Regions from separate parts of the Modestobacter lapidis genome, predicted to be linked through region 1. Evidence: riboswitches for the same ligand, from Rfam matches in the RefSeq annotation. Region 1 holds a riboswitch; the other holds the start of a gene.
The links. A riboswitch is a leader RNA that binds a small molecule or an ion and turns the genes downstream of it on or off. The one in region 1 is predicted to bind S-adenosylmethionine.
Positions count from the first base shown of each region.

Region 1 (11,053 bases):
GGACGGCGACGCCAGGGAGTGCGGCTCCCGCACCCCGTCTGCACGACTCCGGCCCCCAGCCCGTGGTCCGCGCCGGGCGCGCGTCCTGGCCCACCGAGAACCCGCTGGACCGCTCGGCCCCGGCCACCTCCAGTGCCCCCAGCTGGACGCCGCCCCCCGCACCGCCCACGCCGCCGGACGGCCGTGGCCCGGCCACGTCCTTCGCCCCGGTCGCGGGGCCGCCCTCGGCGCCGCTGACGTCGCTGGCTCCGGTCGCGGGGCCGCCCTCGGCGCCGCTGACGTCGCTGGCTCCGGTCGCGGGGCCGCCCTCGGCGCCGCTGACGTCGCTGGGTCCGGCCACCTCCTTCGACCCGATCAGCCCTCCGCCGGTGTCCCCGCGCACCGGTGAGCGGCCGACGCCCGGTCCCGGGCGCCGGACGGGCGACGGCATCCGGTCCGGTTCCTTTCCGGCGCAGCCGGCCGCGTGGGTTCCCGCGACCGTCGTGCCGGCCGCCCCCCGGCACGACGAGTACGACGCTCCCCGGTACGACCACCCCCGGCACGACGCCCCCCACCGCGACGCCCCCCACCGCGACGCCCCCCACCGCGACGCCCCCCACCGCGACGCAGCCAGGCACGACGCGCCGACGCCGGTGCCCGGACCGGCCAGCGGCCCGGTCGGGGGCCGCGCGGCTGCCCGGCTGGAGCGGCAGGCTGCCGAGGCCGCCGCGCGCAAGGCCGGTCGCCACGGCGGCGCTGCGGCCGGCCCCTCGCCGGCCGCGCCCCGGCGGTCGGCCGTCGCCGAGCGGGAGGGCGAGCGGACCGGCGCACCCCGCCGGGCGGTCCAGCTGATGCTGGCCATGGTGATCGTGTCCCTCGTGGTGCTCGGCGTGTGGTCGTTCACCTCCCCGCGTACCGACGAGGTGTCGTCGGGCACCCCGGCCGAGGCCACGGAGCAGGTGGCGGCCGAGCCGTCGGCCGACGCCCCGGCCGAGGCCGCACCTCCCGCGGACGTCGTCCCGAGTGCGGCAGCCGTGCCCCCCGGCCCGGTCCGCGCCCCGGTGACCGTGCTGAACAGCACGCGGATCACCGGCCTGGCCGCGTCGATCGCCGAGCAGATCGGGGCCGGTGGCTGGCAGACGCTGGAGCCGGCCACCTACGAGGCGGCCGACGTGGCCGTCACCACGGTCTTCTACACCGAGGGCGACGCCGTGCAGCAGGCCGCTGCCGAGCAGTTGATCGCCCAGTTCCCCGACGTCATCGGCCCGGCGCCCCGGTTCTTCGAGGTCCCCGGCGTCCCCGATCCCGGTCTCGTCGTGGTCGCCACCGGGAACTGGCAGCCCTGACGGCTCCCCGGCGACCTGCTGCCCGGACACGCCGGTCGCGGCCACTCCGGAACCCCTTCGGGCCGCCGTCCGTTGCCGCCCACGTGCGCCCCGTTCCCGGGCCTGCGTCCGCCGGCCCCGGTTCCCACCGCGGCGTCCGGTCGGCGTCGGCCGTCCTGCTCACCGTCCTGCTGGCCGTCTCGTTCCTCGCCCTCGGCGCGACGGCTCCGGCGCGCGCCGCGGAGGGCGTCACCACCGAGGAGGCCCGGGTGCCCTCCGGCACGGGGGTGGACGCCGTCGAACTGGACACCACGCTCTACGTGCCGGCCTCGGCGACGGCTGCCGACCCCGCTCCGGCCGTGCTCGTCGCCCACGGGTTCGGCGGCAGCAAGGCCTCCGTGGCTGCCGATGCCCGGGACCTGTCCGAGCGTGGCTACGTCGTCCTGACCTGGTCGGCGCGCGGCTTCGGGACGAGCACCGGTCGGATCGGGCTCAACGACCCGCGGTTCGAGGTCGCCGACGTCACCACGCTGCTGGACCGGCTGGCCGAGCGGGACGACGTGCTGCTGGATGCGCCCGGCGACCCGCGCGCGGGCGTGGCCGGAGCGTCGTACGGCGGGGCGGTGGCACTGCTGGCCGCGGCCTACGACCCGCGGATCGACGCGATCGCCCCGCAGATCACCTGGCACTCGCTCACGTCGGCGCTGTTCCCCGAGTCGGCCGGCCGGGTGCCGGGCGCCGACACGCTCGCCGCCCGCCCGGTCACCATCGACACCGGGGTGTTCAAGCGGTCCTGGGCCGGGCTGTTCTTCGGCGTGGGATCGGCACCCACCGGTGATGGCGGCCTGCCCGGCGGTCCGGGTGGCTTCGGTGGGGGGACCGGTGCCCCGGCCCCCGACGACGCCGCCCGCGGGAACGGGCCGGCTCCGTCCGCCACCAACTCCTCGGCCGTGGCCCAGGCGCTCACCTGCGGCCGGTTCCAGGCCGACGTCTGCGCCGCCTACCAGGCCGCGGCTGCCACCGGCACGCTCACGCCGGAGGTCGCCGCGGTGCTCGAGCGCAGCAGCCCGGCGCCGGTGCTGGACCGGATCACCGCCCCGACGCTGCTGGTGCAGGGCACCCAGGACTCGCTGTTCGGGCTGGGCCATGCCGACGCCAACGCCCGGGGCATCGCCGCGAACGGCACCCCGGTCAGCGTGGTCTGGTACGCCGGTGGCCACGACGCGTCGGCCTCCGAGCGGGTCACCGCAGACCTGCGGGACCGGGTGGCCGGCTGGTTCGACGTGCACCTGCGCGGCCAGGATCCCGCGCCGGGCCAGGACGCCGGCTTCAGCTACCCGGCGCCGACCGGGCTCGCCGGCGGGCTCAGCGTGCAGGGCGGCTCGCAGACCGTCGACGCCGACGCCTACCCGGGCCTGGCCGGCGCCGACCCGGCGCAGCGCCGCGCCGTACCGGTCGACGGCCCGGCCCAGCCGGTGGTCACGCCGGCCGGCGGCAGCCCGGCGGCGCTCACCACCGTGCCGGGGCTCGGCGCGGTCACCGCCGCGCTCGGCGGTGCGACGATCGAGATCCCCGGTCAGTTCGCCGCCTTCGACAGCGACCCGCTGGTCGAGGCCGTGGACGTCGTCGGCGCCTCGACCGGAACGCTGGCGGTCTCCTCGCCCAGCGGGACGGCGACGCTGTTCGCCAAGCTCTACGACGTGGCGCCCGACGGCCGGATGACGCTGCCCGCCGGGCTGGTGGCGCCGCTGCGGCTGACGGAGCTCTCCACCGACCCCGACGCGCCGACCGAGGTCGAGGTGACGCTGCCGGGCATCGTGCACCGGTTCGAGGCCGGGCACACCATGCGGCTGCTGGTCTCCTCCACCGACCAGGGGTACGCCCTCCCGGCCGAGGCGGCGGTCTACTCCGTGGCCTTGGCGTCCGACGGCGCGGCGCTCGCCGTCCCGCAGGCCGACGGGACCGTCACCGGCACGACCGGGGCCACCCGCTGGTGGGTGCTGCTCGCCGTCCTCGCGGCGCTGGGGCTGCTCGGCTGGCTGGCCGCGGTGCTGTGGGGCCGCCGGCGCCGCCGCCAGCTGTCCGCGGTCACCCCGGACGGGGAGGACGTACCGCTCCGGTTCGAGGGCGTCACGAAGGCCTACAAGGATGGCTTCGTCGCCGTCCGCGACCTGTCCTTCGAGGTCCGGCGCGGGCAGGTGCTGGGGTTGCTGGGCCCCAACGGGGCCGGCAAGACCACCTCGCTGCGGATGCTCATGGGCCTCATCCGGCCCACCGAGGGCACGATCTCGGTGTTCGGGCACGCCGCGCGGCCGGGTGCGCCGGTGCTCTCCCGGCTCGGCTCGTTCGTCGAGGGCACCGGGCTGCAGCCGCACCTGTCCGGCCGGGACAACCTCACGCTCTACTGGGCGGCCGCCGGCCGGCCACTGGCGGACGCGCACATGGAGGAGGCGATCGAGGTCGCCGGCCTCGGCGCCGCCCTCGACCGGCCGGTGCGCCGGTACAGCCAGGGCATGCGGCAGCGGGTGGCGATCGCGCAGGCGATGCTCGGCCTGCCCGACCTGCTGGTGCTCGACGAGCCGACCAACGGGCTGGACCCGCCGCAGATCCACGCGATGCGCGACGTGCTGCGCTCCTACGCCCGGACCGGCCGGACCGTGATCGTCTCCAGTCACCTGCTGGCCGAGATCGAGCAGACCTGCAGCCACGTGGTGGTCATGGCCAAGGGACAGAAGATCGCCCAGGGGACGGTCGAGGAGATCGTCGGCACCGGCGGGGCCGTGCTCATCGGCCTGGCCGACGACGCCGACACCGACCGGGCGGCCGCCGTCCTGAGCGCGCTGCCCGGGGCCGGCCCGGTCGAGCGGACCGACGAGGGCCTGGTCGTCGACCTCGGCCCCACCGGCCGGGCGGCGGCGCTGACCGCGCTGGTCGAGGCCGGCATCGGCGTCGAGCAGCTCACACCGCGGCGCAAGCTCGAGGACGCGTTCCTGTCACTGGTGGGGGAGTCATGACCGACGAGAGGGCCAAAGTCGCGATTTTGGCCGCTACCGGAGCGGTCGCCGGGTACCGGCCGGAGCGCACGCTGCGGCTGGGCGTGGAGCTCCGGCGGCAGTTCAAGCGGCGCCGCACCCTCGGCGTCTTCGCGCTGATGGTCGGGCTGCCGCTGGTACTGATCGCCGCCCTGCAGCTGGGCGCCAGCGAGGAGGCGGCGGAGAACGACCGGGTCAACCTGGTCGACGTCGCCACCGCCAGCGGGCTGAACTTCACCCTGTTCGTGCTGTTCGCCGCCACCAGCTTCTTCCTGGTCGTGGTGTTCGCGCTCTTCTTCGGCGACACCGTGGCCAGCGAGGCGCAGTGGGGGTCGCTGCGCTACGCGCTGGCCACGCCGATCCCGCGGATGCGGCTGCTCCGGCAGAAGTGGATCGCAGCCTTCGTCCTGTCGGTCGCCGCGCTGGTCACGCTGGCCGTGGTGGCCGTGGTGGCCGGCGGCATCGCCTTCGGGTTCGGGGACCTGCAGACGCCGATCGGGCTGACCATCGGCCAGGGCAGCGGCATGGCCCGGCTGGCCGGGATCGTCGGCTACCTCGCCGTCCACCTGCTCGTCGTCGGCACGCTGGCGTTCTGGCTGTCCACGGTCACCGACGCCCCCCTCGCCGCGGTCGGTGGGGCGATCTTCACGATGTTCGTCTTCGCGATCCTCGACCAGGTCGAGCAGCTGGGCAGCCTCCGCGACTGGTTCCCCACCGCGGAGGAGTTCGCCTGGACCGACCTGCTGCAGACGCCGATCGACTCCGGTGACCTGTTCCGCGGGGTGGTGCAGTCGCTGGTCTACGCCGCCGTCTTCACCGCCCTGGCCCTCCGCCACTTCTCCCGCCGGGACGTCACGGCTTGAAGAAGGACCTCGCTGCCCCCCGGGCCCCTACAGCGAGGCCGACACGGCCTGGGCCCAGCCCTCGCCCATCGGGGCGTCGGTCACCGTGGCGTTCGGGACGGCGGTGAGCAGCTCGGCCATCCCCGGAACCCCGGCGCCGTTCGCGGTCACCCACAACCGGCCGACCGCCGGGGCCATCTCCAGGTCGCTGACGCTGTCCCCGATCGCGACGGCGTCCGCCGCGGCCAGGCCGCGCCGGGCGAGGTCCCAGCGGATGGCCGCGCCCTTGGTGATCCCGCGCGGCATCAGGTGGTAGACCCGCGGCGGCAGCGCCTCGGGCAGCAGCGTCATCCGCGGGCCGGCCGGCACCTGGCCGTTGTCCTTGAGGGTCAGCCAGCCCCAACCCCGGTCGGCCAGCCAGCGGTCGACGGCGACGGGGTGCACCAGGCCACGCAGCAGGGCGTCGGCGGTGTGGGTGGCGTGCCAGGGCTCGTGCCACTCGATCCGGCCGGGGTGGGCGGCGAGCAGCTCGTCGACCACACCCAGGGCGGACATGACCGCCATCGGCGTGCGGCCGGTGTGCTCGGCCGGCAGCTCACCGGTGAGCAGGTGCTGCTCCCGGCCGGCCGCCCAGCTGATCAGCGACCCCAGCTCGGCGATCGACCCGTCGGCGGCGAAGATCCGGGCCGCCTCCACCAGCTGGTCGTGGGTGCGGCCGCTGACCAGCACCAACGGGATACCGGCCCGGTGCAGCTCCAGCAACGCGGTGGCCGGCGAGGCGGTCAGGTCGCGGCCCGCGGTGTGCCAGAACGAGCCGCGCGGCCCGACCATGGTGCCGTCGAGGTCGGTGTAGACGATGCGGGTGGCCACCCGCCCATCCTGACCGTCGCGCCCGGGCGGGCCGGGCGCGGGTAGAGTCCCCGGCGTTCCACTCATCCAGAGGGGCAGAGGGACACGGCCCGATGAAGCCCCGGCAACCGCCATCCGCACACCCGCGGAGGGAAGGTGCCAATTCCGTCCCGCGCGGCTCGACGGCCCGGCGCGGGGAAGATGAGGAGGTAGTCGTCGCATGAGCTCGCCCACCCCGACCCTGACCGCTCCCGGTTCTGTCCAGGCAGACGCGACCGCCGGCGGGCAGATCGCTCCGAGTCCGGCCCGCGGCCTGGTCTGTCGCAATTGCGGCGCCACCTTCGGCCTGATCGCCGAGCACGCCTGCGCCGAGTGCTTCGGCCCCCTCGAGGTCGACTACGACCCCGAGCTGATGCGCGCGGTCACCCGCGAGCAGATCGAGGCCGGCCCGCAGAACATCTGGCGCTACGCCGCCCTGCTGCCGGTCGGGCAGGATCCGGCCGACCGGGTGAGCCTTGACCCCGGCCTCACGCCGCTGGTCCGGGCCGACCGGCTGGCTGCCGAGCTGGGCATCACCGGCGGTCTGTGGGTGAAGGACGACTCGGCCAACCCCACCCACTCGTTCAAGGACCGCGTGGTCAGCCTCGCCGCCACCGCGGCCAAGAGCTTCGGCTACACGAAGATCGCCTGCGCCTCCACCGGCAACCTGGCGAACTCCGTCGCCGCGCACGCCGCGCGGATGGGCCTGCCCTCGTTCGTCTTCGTCCCCAGCGACCTCGAGCCGGGGAAGATCGTCCAGTCCGCGGTGTACGGGCAGGCGCTGATCGCCGTCGACGGGTCCTACGACGACGTCAACCGGCTGACCAGCGAGCTCGCCGAGACCGACGAGTTCGAGGACACCGCCTTCGTCAACCAGAACGTCCGGCCGTACTACGCCGAGGGTTCCAAGACGATGGGCTACGAGATCGCCGAGCAGCTGGGCTGGCGCATCCCGGCCCAGGTCGTCATCCCGATGGCGTCGGGCTCGCTGCTGACCAAGGTGGACAAGGCCTGGCGCGAGCTGGTCGCGGCCGGGATCGTCGAGGACAGCGACTGGAGGATCTTCGGCGCGCAGTCGGCCGGCTGCGACCCGATCGCCACCGCCTTCGACAACGGCTGGGACGTCATCAAACCGGTCCGCGCCACCGGCATCGCCAAGTCGCTGAACATCGGCAACCCCGCCGACGGCCCGTACGCGCTGGACGCCGTCCGGCGCACCGGGGGATCGATCGGCCGGGTCGGCGACGACGAGATCGTGGCGGGCATCCGCCGGCTGGCCCGGACCACCGGTATCTTCGGTGAGACGGCGGGCGGTGTGACGATCGCGGTGCTGTGCCAGCTGGTGGAGCGCGGGCTGCTCGACCCGGCCGCGGAGACCGTCGTCCTCAACACCGGCGAGGGGCTCAAGACCCTCGATCCGCTGCTGCCGGTCGTCGCTCCGACGCACCACGTGCAGCCCTCGCTGAAGTCGCTGCGCGAGGCGGGCCTCATCGGGTGAGAACCCCGCTGCCCCCCACGCCTCGCCGGCTCGGCGCGGGACCCTGCAGCAGGCCACCACACCGGGTGAGGCGGCGCGTCGGGACGGTGATCTGCGCCACTGGCTGATGTAGCGTTCCGCGCGGTTCGGGTCCACGTTCGTGTTCGGCGGGCGGAAGAGCTGACACCCGGCTCCCCGTCCCCGGGGGCCGTCCGCACAGAACGTGGGAGCACACGTGGCACAGGGCACCGTGAAGTGGTTCAACTCCGAGAAGGGCTTCGGCTTCATAGCCGTCGACGGCGGTCAGGACGTCTTCGTCCACTACTCGGCCATCCAGATGGACGGGTACAAGAGCCTCGACGAGGGCCAGCGGGTCTCCTTCGAGGTCGTCCAGGGCGAGAAGGGTCCGCAGGCCGACGCCGTCCAGAGCCTGTAGAAGCGCACGTCAGAGGCCCGGTCCCCGTCGTGGGGGCCGGGCCTCTGGCGTGTCCGGAGAGGTTCGGCGGCTGCCTGTTCTTGCACTCGTCGGGGTCGAGTGCCAGACTCGTGACTGGCACTCGGCCACACCGAGTGCCAGCCAGGTCAGAACGGTGAGACACCGGTCGTGGGCCGCAGGAGCGCTCACGCCCGCCGGTGTCGTCCGTCGCGGGCGCCGGAACTGACCAGCCAGCGATCCACGCATGGAGGACATCACCACATGGCCAAGATGATCGCGTTCGACGAAGAGGCTCGCCGCGGTCTCGAGCGGGGGATGAACATCCTCGCCGATGCCGTCAAGGTGACCCTGGGCCCCAAGGGCCGCAACGTCGTGCTCGAGAAGAAGTGGGGTGCGCCCACCATCACCAACGATGGTGTGAGCATCGCCAAGGAGATCGAGCTCGAGGACCCGTGGGAGAAGATCGGGGCCGAGCTGGTCAAGGAGGTCGCCAAGAAGACCGACGACGTCGCCGGTGACGGCACCACCACCGCCACCGTGCTCGCCCAGGCCCTCGTCCGCGAGGGGCTGCGGAACGTCGCCGCCGGCGCCAACCCGATGGCCCTGAAGAAGGGCATCGAGAAGGCCGTCGCCTCGGTTTCCGAGTACCTCCTCTCCACCGCCAAGGACGTCGAGACCAAGGAGCAGATCGCGGCCACCGCCTCGATCTCCGCCGCGGACCCGGCCATCGGCGAGCTCATCGCCGAGGCGATGGACAAGGTCGGCAAGGAAGGTGTCATCACCGTCGAGGAGAGCAACACCTTCGGTCTCGAGCTCGAGCTCACCGAGGGCATGCGCTTCGACAAGGGTCACCTGTCGGCCTACTTCGTGACCGACACCGACCGGATGGAGACCGTCCTCGACGACCCGTACATCCTGGTCGTCAACTCGAAGATCTCCACGGTCAAGGACCTGCTCCCGCTGCTGGAGAAGGTCATGCAGTCCGGCAAGCCGCTGGCGATCATCGCCGAGGACGTCGAGGGCGAGGCCCTCGCGACCCTGGTGGTCAACAAGATCCGCGGGACCTTCAAGTCCGTCGCGGTGAAGGCCCCCGGCTTCGGCGACCGCCGCAAGGCCATGCTGGGCGACATCGCCATCCTCACCGGTGGCCAGGTCATCAGCGAGGAGGTCGGCCTCAAGCTCGACACCGCCGACCTGTCCCTGCTGGGCCGGGCGCGCAAGTTCGTCACCACCAAGGACGAGACGACCATCATCGAGGGCTCGGGCGACGCCGACCAGATCCAGGGTCGCGTCAACCAGATCCGCGCCGAGATCGAGAAGTCGGACTCCGACTACGACCGCGAGAAGCTCCAGGAGCGGCTGGCCAAGCTGGCCGGTGGCGTCGCCGTCATCAAGGCCGGCGCCGCGACCGAGGTCGAGCTCAAGGAGCGCAAGCACCGCATCGAGGACGCGGTGCGCAACGCCAAGGCCGCCGTCGAGGAGGGCATCGTCGCCGGTGGTGGCGTCGCACTGGCGCAGGCCACGGCCGTCGCGTTCGACAAGCTCGAGCTCGAGGGTGACGAGGCGACCGGTGCCAACATCGTGCGCGTCGCGCTGGAGGCCCCGCTGAAGCAGATCGCCATCAACGCCGGCCTCGAGGGCGGCGTCGTGGCGGAGAAGGTCCGCAACTCCGAGACCGGCTGGGGCCTCAACGCCGCCACCGGCGAGTACGTGGACCTGGTCGCGGCCGGCATCATCGACCCGGCCAAGGTCACCCGCTCGGCGCTGCAGAACGCCGCCTCCATCGCGGCCCTCTTCCTCACCACCGAGGCCGTCATCGCCGACAAGCCGGAGAAGAACGCCCCGGCCATGGCCGGTGGCGGCGACGGCGGCATGGGCGGCATGGACTTCTGAGTCCCGCCGTCGGCGTCAGCTGACACAGCACCACCAGCACTGCCCGGCAGGGGCGGTCCCGCATCGCGGGGCCGCCCCTGTCGGCGTCGAGATCGGGGATCCGGGGCACTCGGCGGGCCCGCGAGACCCCCGCATCCCCGATCTCGGCGGTGGTGGCCGAGCTCGGTCGACGGCGCGGCCGATCGACCGCATCCGCACGCGCAGCTCGGCCAACCGGTCCACCACCAGCTCCCCGGCCCACCGGGCGTCGCCCAGGTCGTCGAGCACCCAGCGGGGCGGTTCGGTGATCCGGCCGAACACGCCGCTGACCGAGCCGATCGTGAGGACGGCGAGGGTCTGCCCCGACGTCCCCTCCGCAGGGGCAGGGGCAGGGGCAGGGGCACGGGCAGGGGCACGGGCAGGGGCACGGGCACGGGCAGGGGCACGGCCAGCGGCCCGGTCGGCCTCGGTCCGTTCCGCCTGGCCGTCCTCGAAGCTGCGCAGCGGGTACCGCAGCGACCAGGGCCGCAGCCGCCACAGGCCCGCCTCGACCAGGGTGCCTGCCCACTCGTCGAAGCCGAGCGCACCCCAGTCCAGCCAGTCCAGCAGCGAGGAGTCGCCCTCGTCGGCCTGGGCGGCGACGTCCGCGAGACCGTGCGTGGCGGCCAGGTCGTGGTCCAGTTCGACGGCGTCCTCGGTGTGCGTCAGCGCGCCGCAGAGCGCCAGGTCCAGGATCAGCGCGCCCCGGACCAGGTGGTCGTCGAAGGTGAGGCCACGGGGACGTCCGCGCCGGTTCAGGCACAGCGCGGCCAGCCGCGTCGCCGCCAGCTCGCGCAGCGGCCCGCTCACGCCCCGTCCTCCGGGGCGAAGCAGCAGCACTCGGTGCGGGCGGGTGCATCGGTCATGCCGCGACCTCAGCACACCGGGCGGTGCGCGGACGCACCCGAGGGCCCGTCGGTCAGCGGGGCTGCGGCCGGTGCACGGTAGCGGGGCGCCGGGGCCCACGGGTCGCCGATCCGGGGCGGCACCGGGCCGCCCCGCGTGAGGCCCGGGCGGACGGGTAAGCGCCGGGGTGTGGCTGTGGTGATCGGGACCTCGGGGTGGCAGTACCGCGACTGGCGCGGCCGCTTCTACCCTCAGCAGCTGCCCCAGCGGCTGTGGCTGGAACACCACGCCGCGCACTTCGCCACCGTGGAGAGCAA
Region 1 covers NZ_BAAGVS010000014.1:60,046-71,098, forward strand. Annotated here, with positions in the region: gene ACYVG5_RS14485 (LytR C-terminal domain-containing protein) at 1-1,325, shown strand, start outside; gene ACYVG5_RS14490 (alpha/beta fold hydrolase) at 1,409-4,318, shown strand; gene ACYVG5_RS14495 (ABC transporter permease) at 4,315-5,199, shown strand; gene ACYVG5_RS14500 (HAD family hydrolase) at 5,227-6,048, opposite strand; SAM riboswitch class I at 6,108-6,235, shown strand; gene thrC (threonine synthase) at 6,248-7,564, shown strand; gene ACYVG5_RS14510 (cold-shock protein) at 7,779-7,979, shown strand; gene groL (chaperonin GroEL) at 8,241-9,872, shown strand; gene ACYVG5_RS14520 (hypothetical protein) at 9,888-10,700, opposite strand; gene ACYVG5_RS14525 (DUF72 domain-containing protein) at 10,932-11,053, shown strand, end outside.

Region 2 (11,053 bases), on a different contig from region 1:
GGACCAGGCCGGCGGCAGCCTCGGCCTCCGCAGCTTCGCCCCGGACGGCCAGTGCGATTGCTGCGAGGCGTGGACCTCCGGCGAGCTGCTGGCCATCCTGCGCGACGTCGCCGCCGTCGGTGCCCTGGAGTCCCAGGAGCCGGCCGCCGGCTGATCGCTCACCCCGTCGCCCGGGCACCGCGGTGCCCGGCCGGCGGAATCCTCCGGTCGGGCGCATCCCGACGTGCGCCGACGGCCGATTCCGCGCGACGTCGCCCGGGTAGCCCCGTCCCCATGTGGGGACGAGCAGCACTGCGCGGCGCCCTGGCCGGCCTGGCCGGCGTCGCGGTGATGACCGCCGGCGAGAAGCTGGAACAGCACCTGACGGCCCGGCCGAGTTCCTACGTGCCGGCCCGCACGCTCACCGCGCTGACCACCGGACGGCGGCTCCCCGAGTCCGCGCGCCCGCCGGTGCGCAACCATCTGATGCACTGGGGCACCGGTGCCACCCTGGGCGCGCTGCGCGGCATCTGGTCGGCCGCCGGCCTCCGCGGCTGGCGCGCCTCGGCCTGGCACGCCTCGGTCCGGCTGGCCACCGACCAGACCCTGGAGAACGCGACCGGCGTGGGATCACCGCCGTGGACGTGGTCCCGGCAGGACCTGGTCGTCGACCTGCTGCACAAGGCCGTCTACTCCCTCGCCACCGGCCTCGTCGCCGACCGCCTCATACCTCCTGAACGGTCGTCGCGGGTGACTCCCGGGGCGGATGTGGCGCGTGGGACAGGAGGTTTGTGGGACTGAGCCCGTCTGAGCGCGCCGAGCCGACGCTGCGCCGCCGCGCCCTTACGTTCCGTCCCGACGCGCTGGTCTCCTGACTCCCCCTCCAGGGGTGCGGCGAGCGCAGAGGGAGGCCCGGTGACCCGCTCGACCGCCCGCGGATGGACCCGTGCCGCGGCACTGGCCGTGACCGCCGGGATCACCGTCGTCCTGACCCCGGGCCTAGCGCCGGCCGCCCCGCCGGCCACCGCCGACCAGGCCCGCCAGGCCGTCGTCGACGCCGGCGCCCAGCTCCGCGAGATCGACGAGCAGGTGCACGAGGCCGAGGCGACCGCCGAGCAGCAGCAGGCCGCCGCCGCGGCCGCGGGCCAGGCGGCCGCGCAGGCCCAGGTCGCCGTCGACGCCCTGGCTCCGCAGCTCCGGGCGATCGCCTACGCCGGCTACACCGGCTCCACCCGGACCAAGATCGCTGCGTTCCTCACCAGCTCGTCGGCCGACGACCTGATCCAGCAGCTGTCCACCCTCGACCGGCTCGCCGTGCACGCCGACGGCGTCGTCGCCCGGGTCGCCGTCGCCCGCGACGCCGCCACCGAGGCGCAGGCGGCCGCGGCCGCCGCGGCCGCCGCGGCCACCGCAGCGGCGGCCGAGCTGGCCGAGCGCAAGGAGGTGCTGGAGGACGAGCTGGCCGGCTTCGAGGCCGACCTCGCCCGCCTCACCGCCGCCGACCAGGTGCGGGTGCAGAACACCCTCAGCGGCCCCGTGCTGAACGCCGCCAACCCGGCCCCCGCACCCACCGCGGCCGCCGGGGCGGCCGTGCAGACGGCGCTGGGCCAGCTCGGTGACCGGTACGTGCCCGGCGCCACGGGCCCGGACGCCTTCGACTGCTCCGGACTGACCACGTACGCCTACGCCGCCGCCGGGATCACCCTGCCGCGCTCGAGCCGGGCCCAGTCGACCATCGGCGTCCCGGTGTCCCGGGCCGACCTGCAGCCCGGCGACCTGGTCTTCTTCTACACCCCGATCAGCCACGTGGGCCTCTACATCGGCAACGGCCAGATGGTGCACGCCAGCGTGCCCGGCCGCCCCGTCGCGGTGACCAGCGTGGACAAGGGCGGCTACGTGAAGGCCGTCCGCGTCACCGCCTAGACCCGCCGCGCCGTTTCGGCGGCGGCACGATCGGCTAGGGCAGCCCGGACGGCGCCCGCGGCGCACCCTCCGACGGCAGGAGCGCGATGGCGCACGCACCCGGTCCCAGCGCCCTGTGGCTCGTCCGGCACGCGGAGAGCCAGGGCAACCTGGCCGACGCGCAGGCCCAGCGGAGCGGCGCCGGACGACTCGAGCTCGACGTCCGCGACCCCGACGTCCCGCTGTCGGCGGGCGGCGAGGAGCAGGCCGACGCGCTGGGCCGCTGGCTCGCCGGCCTGCACCCCGACGAGCGGCCGACGACCGTGCTGAGCTCCCCGTTCGCCCGGGCCGCCACCACCGCCGACCGGGCGGTGGCGGCCAGCGGCCTGGAGCTGACGATCCGCTACGACGAGCGGCTGCGGGAACGCGACTTCGGCTCCTTCGACGGGATGACGCGGGAGGGCATCCGCGACGAGTACCCCGACGAGGCCCGCCGGCGCGATCTGCTGGGCAAGTTCTACTACCGGCCCCCGGGCGGGGAGAGCTGGGCCGACGTCGCTCTCCGGGTGCGCAGCCTGCTGGCCACCGAGGCGCTGCGGCACGACGGTGAGCGGCTGATGTGCTTCTCCCACCAGGCGGTGGTGATGGTGTTCCGGTACGTGGTCGAGGAGCTGGCCGAGTCGCGGTTGCTGGAGATCGACCGGGACGAGCAGGTCGCCAACACGTCGGTCACCCGCTACGAGCGCGCGGACGACGGGCTCTTCCGGCTCGTCGACTTCAACAGCGTTACGCACCTGTCGGACGATCCGCAGGCCCCCGTGACCGAGGAGAACGATGTCCCGTCCCCAGCCTGATCCCGTCCTGGTCACCCCGCAGGTGCTGCGCGACTGGCGGCTGCCCGAGCCGACCGGCGGCAAGGACGCCCGCGGCTCGATCCTCGTGGTCGGTGGCAGCACCGAGACCCTCGGCGCGGTGCTGCTGGCCGCGGAGGCGGCGCTGCGGTCGGGGGCGGGGAAGCTGCAGGTGGTCGTCCCGTCGAAGGTCGCGCCGCACGTCTCGATCTCCCTGCCCGAGGCGCTGGTGCGCGGGGTCCCGTCGACGGCGGCGGGCGCGATCCGCGCCTCGTCGGCCGAGCTGGTGCTCGACCTCGCCGAGAGCGCCTCCGCGGTGCTGATCGGGCCGGGCATGGCCGACGAGGAGGAGACCCGCGGTCTGGTGGAGGCGATGCTGCCGCACCTCCAGGGGCCGGTCGCGTTGGACGCGCTCGGGCTCGCCGCGGTCACCGCCGACCCCGGCTGCCTGCACCATCTCGGCGGCGACGTCGTCCTCACCCCGAACCCGGCCGAGCTGGCGATCTCGTTGCACGCCGACCCGGCGGAGGTCGACGCCGACCCGGCCGGCGCGGCCCGCCGGCTGGCCGGGGCGGCGCAGGCCGCGGTCGGCCTCGGCGGGGCGACCAGCTGGGTCGCCGCCGCGGATGGCCGGCTGTGGGAGGACCAGAGCGGTGGGGCCGGGCTGGGGGTGTCCGGCTCCGGCGACGTCCGGGCCGGGGTGGTGGCCGGGCTGCTGGCCCGGGGCGCCGAGCCGACGCAGGCCGCGGTGTGGGCGGCGCACCTGCACGGGCGGGCGGGTGAGAGGCTGGCCGCGCGCGTGGGCAAGCTGGGCTTCCTGGCCCGCGAGCTGCCGCCGGAGATCCCGCGGGTGCTGGCCGAGGTCGACCTGTAGGGGGCGCTCGAGCCGTCGTCCGGCATCGGCCACCCTGGCGGGGTGACCAGCGCCGCGGACCTGCCGGACGTGCCCGCCCGCGAGGCTCGACGAGCTGACGGCGGCCGCCTTCCTGGCCGAGTGGGGCGCCGACGGACCACCCGCCGGTGCCGGCCCGGCGTCGCTGCGGTAAGCAGGGGAGCCGCCGCGGGGAGGGCCCGTGGCCTCGCGGAGGAGCAGCAGCGTGGCTGACAGCTACATCGGGGAGCTCGACTTCGGTGCGCCGGACATCGATCCGGCGGCGTTCGTGGCGCCCACGGCCGTCGTCGTCGGCAAGGTGACCATGGGGCCGCGCGCCAGCATCTGGTACGGCGCGATCGCCCGCGCCGACTCCGCGGCCATCGAGATCGGCGCGGACTCCAACATCCAGGACGGCTCCACGCTGCACAGCGACCCCGGCCATCCGCTGGTCATCGGCCGGGGCGTGACCGTGGGCCACAACGTGGTGCTGCACGGCGCCCGGGTCGACGACGACGTGCTGGTGGGCATGGGCAGCACCGTGCTCAACGGCGCCCACATCGGGTCGGGCTCGATCATCGCCGCGGGTGCGGTGGTCATGCAGGGCGCGGAGATCCCGCCGAACTCGCTGGTCGCCGGGGTGCCCGCCAAGGTCCGGCGGGAGACGACCGAGGACGACCGGACGGCGATCCGGCTCAACGCGACGAGCTACACCGACCGGCTCGACCAGCACCGCGCCGTCCGCCGGGTGCAGTGACGCCGACGGGCCGGGCGGCTCAGTTGCGGATCGTCTGCACCAGCGGGCAGGTGAACGGGTCGCGCTCGCCGATGCCCACCCGGTTCAGGTACTGCACGACCAGCCGGTACGAGCCGGCCAGCGACGTCTCGGTGTAGCTGATGCCGTGCGCCGCGCAGTGCTCGCGCACCATCGGCTGCACGTGCTTCAGGTTCGGCCGCGGCATGCTCGGGAAGAGGTGGTGCTCGATCTGGTAGTTCAGCCCACCCATCATGAAGTCGGTGAACCGGCCGCCGCGGATGTTGCGGGACATGAGCACCTGGCGGCGCAGGAAGTCGACCTTGGCGTTCTTCGGCACGACCGGCATGCCCTTGTGGTTGGGCGCGAACGACCCGCCCAGCAGCAGGCCGAAGACGCCCAGCTGGACGGCGACGAACGCCGCGGCGATCCCCGCCGGCATCAGCAGGAAGACCGCGGCGACGAACCCGCCGAGGCGCACCGCGATCAGCGCCAGCTCCAGCCGGCGGTGCGGCATCGACTTCTGCCGCACCAGCGTGGCGATGCTGTTGGCGTGCAGGGCCACGCCCTCCAGCGTCAGCAGCGGGAAGAACGCCCAGCCCTGGTGCCGGGTGAACCAGCCGCGCAGGCCGGTGGTGCGCTCGGCCGCGTCGTCGGGGGTGAAGGCCAGCACGGCGGAGGAGATGTCGGGGTCCTTGCCCTGCTGGTTGGGCGCGTTGTGGTGCTTGTTGTGCTTGCCCATCCACCAGCCGTAGCCGATGCCGGCGAAGCCGCAGGACAGCACCCGGGCGGACCACTCGTTGACCGCGTGGGAGCCGAAGGCCTGGCGGTGCGCGGTGTCGTGGCCGAGGAAGCCGAACTGGGCGCAGACGAGCGCCAGGACGGCGGCCAGGCCGAGCTGCCACCACGAGTTCCCCACGGCGACGACGGCTGCCCACACGCCGGCGAAGGCGGCGACGGTGAGGCCGATCCGGGTGACGTACCAGCCGCGGCGCCGGTCGAGCAGCCCGGCGTCCCGGACCCGGGCGGACAGCTCCGCGTAGACGCTGACCTGCCGGTTGCGTTCCGAGCGGCCGGCCGGGCGGGGGGTGCGCCGGGAACCGGCCGGGTCGGTCGGACGAGGGTCGGTCGCCTCGTCGAGGACGTGAGCGGACATCGCCGCCTCTCTGCTGGGGTGGCATGGAACAGTCCGGAGTTCGCCGACGGCGAGGGTGGACATCGCGCGGTCGGCGCTCCCCGACAGTAGGCGACGTTCCGCCGAGCCGCCTGACGATCACCGCCGGCCCGGTTCAGGCGCGCAGCAGCCGGCGGACGAGCGCGCCCACCTCACCGGTCTCCAGCAGGAAACCGTCGTGGCCGTACGGGGAGCTGATCAGGTGCAGCGGAACGCCGAGCCCGTCGGCGAGCCGTTGCTGCTGGGCCGGCGGGTAGAGCCGGTCGGAGTCCACGCCGGCCACCACCGAGCGCGCGGTCACCCGGGCGAGGGCCGCCTCGACCCCGCCGCGGCCCCGGCCGACGTCCCAGCTGTTCATCGCCTCGGTGAGCACCACGTAGCTGCCGGCGTCGAAGCGGGCGGCCAGCTTGGCGGCGTGGTGGGCGAGGTAGGAGGCGACGGCGAAACGGCCGTCGTCCTGGACCACCGTGCCGAAGCGGGCGTCGAGCTCCACGCCGCTGCGGTAGGTGAGGTGGGCGATCCGGCGGGCGATGCCGAGCCCGGTGACCGGGGCGTCCGCCCGGACGCCGGACCGCGGGTAGTCCCCGCCGGCCCAGGCCGGGTCGCTGCGGATCGCGGCCTGCTGGGTCGTCTGGGTGCCGATCTGGTCGGCGCTGGCGACGGCGCACGCGGCGATGGAGAACAGCCGCTCCACCCGCTCCGGCCGGCCGACCGCCCACTCCAGGGCGCGCATGCCGCCCATCGAGCCGCCGAGCACCGCCGTCCACCGGGCGATGCCCAGCGCGTCGGCGAGGGCGGCCTCGACGGCGACCTGGTCGGCGATGGTCACCTCGGGGAACCGGGAGCCCCAGGGCCGGCCGTCCGGCGCGGTCGAGGACGGGCCGGTGGTGCCCTGGCAGCCGCCGAGCACGTTGGCGCAGACGACGAAGAGCCGGTCGCTGTCCAGCGGTGACCCGGGGCCGATCAGGTCGGGCCACCAGCCCGCGGTGGGGTGACCGGGCCCGGCCGGGCCGGTGACGTGGCTGTCACCGGTCAGCGCGTGCTCGACCAGGACCGCGTTCCCGCCGTCGGGCGCGAGCGTGCCCCAGGTCTCGTACGCCACCCGCACGGCGGGCAGCGCGCCGCCGCGCTCGAGCACGAACGGCCGGTCGGGGTCGAGGTCGAGGAAGTGGCGGTCGCCGGCCGGGTCCGCCGGCGTCCAGCCGCCGGACCCGGCCGCCACCTCAGGCGCCCTTGGCGGCGCGGAACCCGGCCGCCAGGTCGGCCAGGATGTCCTCGATGCCCTCCAGGCCGACGGCCAGCCGCACCAGGCCCGGGGTCACCCCGGTGGTCAGCTGCTCCTCGGCGGTGAGCTGGGAGTGCGTGGTGGACGCCGGGTGGATGACCAGGCTGCGCACGTCGCCGATGTTGGCCACGTGGCTGTGCAGCTCGAGGGCCTCCACGAAGCGCCGGCCGGCCTCGGTGCCGCCGTGCAGCTCGAAGGTGAGCACCGCACCGGCCCCCTTCGGCGCGTACTTCTGCTGGGCCGCGTGCCAGGGCGAGGACGCCAGCCCCGGGTAGTTGACCCGGTCCACCTCGTCGTGGGCCTCGAGGAACCTCGCCACCTCGACGGTGTTGGCCACGTGCCGCTCCATCCGCAGCGACAGCGTCTCGATCCCCTGCACGACGAGGAACGCGTTGAACGGCGAGATCGCCGGGCCGAGGTCGCGGAGCAGCTGGACCCGCGCCTTGAGGGCGTAGGCCGGCGCACCCAGGTCAGCGTAGACCACGCCGTGGTACGTCGGGTCGGGCGTGGTGAAGCCGGGGAACTTCCCGCCGGTCCAGGTGAACGTCCCGCCGTCGACGATGAGCCCGGCGATCGCGGTGCCGTGCCCGCCCAGGTACTTGGTGGCCGAGTGGACGACGATGTCGGCCCCGAACTCGAAGGGCCGGATCAGGAACGGCGTCGCGATGGTGTTGTCGACGATCAGCGGCACGCCGTTGCGGTGCGCCACCCCGGCGACGGTCTCGATGTCGAGGACGTCGCCCTTCGGGTTGCCGATGGACTCGGCGAAGAAGGCCTTGGTGTTGTCCTGCACCAGCGACTGCCAGTTCGCCGCGTCGTCGGGGTCCTCGACGAAGGAGACGGTGATGCCCAGCTTGGGCAGCGAGTGGTGCAGCAGGTTGTAGGTGCCGCCGTAGAGCGAGGCGGAGGCGACGACGTGGTCGCCGGCCTCGGCGACGTTGAGCAGCGCCAGCGTCGTCGCCGACATCCCGCTGGCCACCGCCAGCGCCGCGACGCCGCCCTCCAGCGAGGCGACGCGCTGCTCGAGCGCGTCCTGCGTCGGGTTCATGATCCGGGTGTAGATGTTGCCCATCTCGGCCAGGCCGAACAGGTCCGCGGCGTGCTGGGTGTCGCGGAACTGGTACGCGGTGGTGGCGTAGATGGGCAGTGCGCGGGCCCCGGTGGTGGGGTCGGGCGCGGTTCCGGCGTGGATCTGCCGGGTCTCGAAGCTCCAGGCGGTCTTGTCGACGTCGGACATCGGTGCACTCCTCTGCAGGTCGGGAGACCCGTTCGGAGGGACTCCGTCCGTTGTCGGGCGGCGGTTGCCGCCCGGCCAGCTCTTCCCCTGGAGCACCTCAGACGGAGTTGAGGTTGCCGGGCAGCCAGCCAGGTGCTTGTCGCTGCCTCTCGTGAGCCGTCGATGATCTTAGGAGCTGCGCTCACGGCGGCACAATCGGCCCTCCTGGGCGGGCCGGTGGACCGGCTGCTCCCCGAAGAGGGCCAAAGTCGCGATTTTGGCCCTCTCGGGGCGGTCGGGCAGGCTGACTGCCGTGCGCGCGCTGGTGTTCGAGGAGTTCGGCGGGCCGCTGACGGTCCGGTCGGTACCCGACCCCGTGCCGGCGCCGGACGGCGTGGTCGTCCGGGTGGGCGCCAGCGGCATCTGCCGCAGCGACTGGCACGCCTGGTCCGGGCACGATCCGGACGTCGTCCTGCCGCACGTGCCCGGCCATGAGCTGGCCGGCACCGTGGCCGCCGTCGGGCCGCGGGTGCGCAGCTGGGTGGTGGGCGACCGGGTGACCGTGCCCTTCGTCTGCGCCTGCGGGCGCTGCGCACCCTGCCGGGAAGGTGCCGGGCAGGTCTGCCTGCGCCAGACGCAGCCCGGGTTCACCCACTGGGGGTCGCTGGCCGAGCTCGTCGCCCTGGACGCCGCCGACGTCAACCTGGTCGCGCTTCCCCCGGAGCTCGCGTTCGGCACCGCGGCCGGCCTGGGCTGCCGCTTCGCGACCGCGTTCCGCGCGGTCACCGGGGTGGCCCGGGTGCGCCCCGGTGAGTGGGTGGCGGTGCACGGCTGCGGCGGGGTGGGGCTGTCGGCGGTGCAGGTCGCCGTCGCGGCCGGCGCCCGCGTGGTGGCCGTGGACGTCTCCCCGGCCGCGCTGGACCTGGCCCGGCAGCTGGGCGCCGAGCACGTCGTGCCGGGGACGGCGGACGTGCCGGGCGCGGTCACCGAGCTGACCGGCGGCGGCGCGCACGTGTCGCTGGACGCCGCCGGCTCGGCCGTGACCTGCGTCAACTCCATCCGCGGCCTGCGCCCCCGCGGGCGGCACGTGCAGGTGGGCCTGCTGCCGCCGGCCGTCGGCCGCCCCGAGATCCCGATGGAGCTCGTCGTCGCCGGCGAGCTGGCCGTGCTGGGCAGCCACGGGATGGCCGCGGCCGACTACCCGCCGATGCTGTCGCTGATCGCGGCCGGCCGGCTGCGCCCGGACCTGCTGGTCACCCGGGAGCTGGCGCTCGCGGACGCCGGGCCGGCGCTGGCCGCGGTCGGCCGGGAGCCGGGGATCGCCGTCGTCACCCGGTTCTGAGACAGGAACGACCGTCGAGTACAGGAGAGGCAGCCCGATGAACAGTGTGGAGATCGGCCGGAGCACCGCGGTGGAGCTCGCCCGGTTGGTGCGGGACAAGGACGTGTCCCCCGTCGAGGTGACCGAGGTGGTCCTCCAGCGCATGGAGACCCTGGAACCGCACCTGCACGCGTTCTGCACCCCGACGCCCGAGCTGGCCCGCGAGCAGGCCCGCCGGGTCGAGCAGGCGATCATGCGGGGCGACGAGGTCGGCCCCCTCGCGGGGGTTCCGCTGGGGATCAAGGACCTCGTGTCCACGGCGGGCATCCGGACAGCGGGTGGGTCCATGGCCTACCGGGACTTCGTCCCGGCGGAGGACGACGTCGTCGTCGAACGGCTGGGGGCGGCCGGCGCCATCACCATCGGCAAGACCAACGTCCCGGAATTCGGCTACAGCGGCGTGGGCCACAACCCGGTCTTCGAGACCACCCGCAATCCGTGGAACACCGAGCTCACGCCGGGAGGATCGAGCTCGGGTTCCGGGGCGGCGGTCGCTGCCGGACTCGGCCCGGTCGCCGTCGGCAGTGACGGTGGTGGCTCGGTCCGGATCCCGGCGGCCCTGTGCGGCATCTTCGGCATGAAGCCGTCCATGGGTCGTGTTCCGCTCTACCCCGGGTGCCGGGACGAGCGGTACCCCGGGTTCTCGAGCTGGGAATCCCTCGAACACATCGGCCCGCTCAGCCGGACGGTCGCGGACGCGGCCCTCATGCTCAGTGTCATGGCCGGGCCGGACCCCCGGGACCGGCACTCCATCCCCTGCGCCGACGTGCACTGGCTCGATGCGATCGCGGAGGACGTTCGTGGGCTGAGGGTCGCGCTCAGCCTCGACTGGGGCTACGCCGCGGTCGCCCCCGAGGTCAGGAGCGTGGTCTCGGCGGCCGCCACGGTGTTCGAGGGCCTGGGCTGTTCCGTCGAGCTCCGGGACCCGGGTTGGGACGACCCGTACCTGGCCTTCTGGGGAGCCGTCGCCCAGGACTCCGATCTGGCGGGCATGCGCGCCCTGCTCCCGGAGCACGCCGCGCAGATGACGCCGCACCTCGTCGACTTCCTGCAGCGCCCGTGGACCGCCGAGGAGCTGACCGCTGCGCGCACCGCCCGCCAGGCGCTGTCGAACACGATGTGGCGCTTCATGCAGGACGTCGACCTCGTGCTGACCCCCACGGTGTGCGTGCCGGCCTTCCCGGTGCACATGCAGGGCCCGGAGAAGGTGGACGGCCGCATCGTGCCCCCACCGGCCGCCACGGTCGCGCTCACCTCACCGATCAACCTCACCGGCCAGCCGGCCGCGTCCGTCCCGGCCGGCTTCACCGCCGGCGGCCTGCCGGTGGGCATGCAGATCATCGGGGGGCACCTCGCCGACCGCACGGTGCTCGCGGCGTCCGCCGCGTTCGAGGCGGCCGCGCCCTGGAGCGGCCGGTGGCCCGGACTGCTCGATGAGCTGGGCCTCTGATCCGGCCCCGACCCGGGTCACCGGGCCGGTACCGCCGCGGTCACTCCGTGGGGGACGACGGCTCCTGCTCCGGACCCGTCTCCTGCTCCGGCTCGGACTCGGTGGTGGTCGGCGCCCGGGTCGTCGTCGGGGCGCGCGAGGACGACGGCGGCTGCTCGCCGGTCTCGTCGTCGTCCGGCCGGGTCGGGGA
Region 2 covers NZ_BAAGVS010000010.1:4,520-15,572, reverse strand. Annotated here, with positions in the region: gene ACYVG5_RS12145 (hypothetical protein) at 1-154, shown strand, start outside; gene ACYVG5_RS12140 (hypothetical protein) at 274-780, shown strand; gene ACYVG5_RS12135 (C40 family peptidase) at 895-1,902, shown strand; gene ACYVG5_RS12130 (histidine phosphatase family protein) at 1,989-2,735, shown strand; gene ACYVG5_RS12125 (NAD(P)H-hydrate dehydratase) at 2,716-3,606, shown strand; gene ACYVG5_RS12120 (gamma carbonic anhydrase family protein) at 3,830-4,360, shown strand; gene ACYVG5_RS12115 (fatty acid desaturase family protein) at 4,380-5,513, opposite strand; gene metX (homoserine O-acetyltransferase MetX) at 5,647-6,753, opposite strand; gene ACYVG5_RS12105 (bifunctional o-acetylhomoserine/o-acetylserine sulfhydrylase) at 6,755-8,053, opposite strand; SAM riboswitch class IV at 8,095-8,210, opposite strand; gene ACYVG5_RS12100 (zinc-binding dehydrogenase) at 8,346-9,374, shown strand; gene ACYVG5_RS12095 (amidase) at 9,412-10,863, shown strand; gene ACYVG5_RS12090 (hypothetical protein) at 10,904-11,053, opposite strand, start outside.
Region 2: linked by a shared signal. The riboswitch ahead of ACYVG5_RS12105 (bifunctional o-acetylhomoserine/o-acetylserine sulfhydrylase) and the one ahead of thrC (threonine synthase) in region 1 are both predicted to bind S-adenosylmethionine.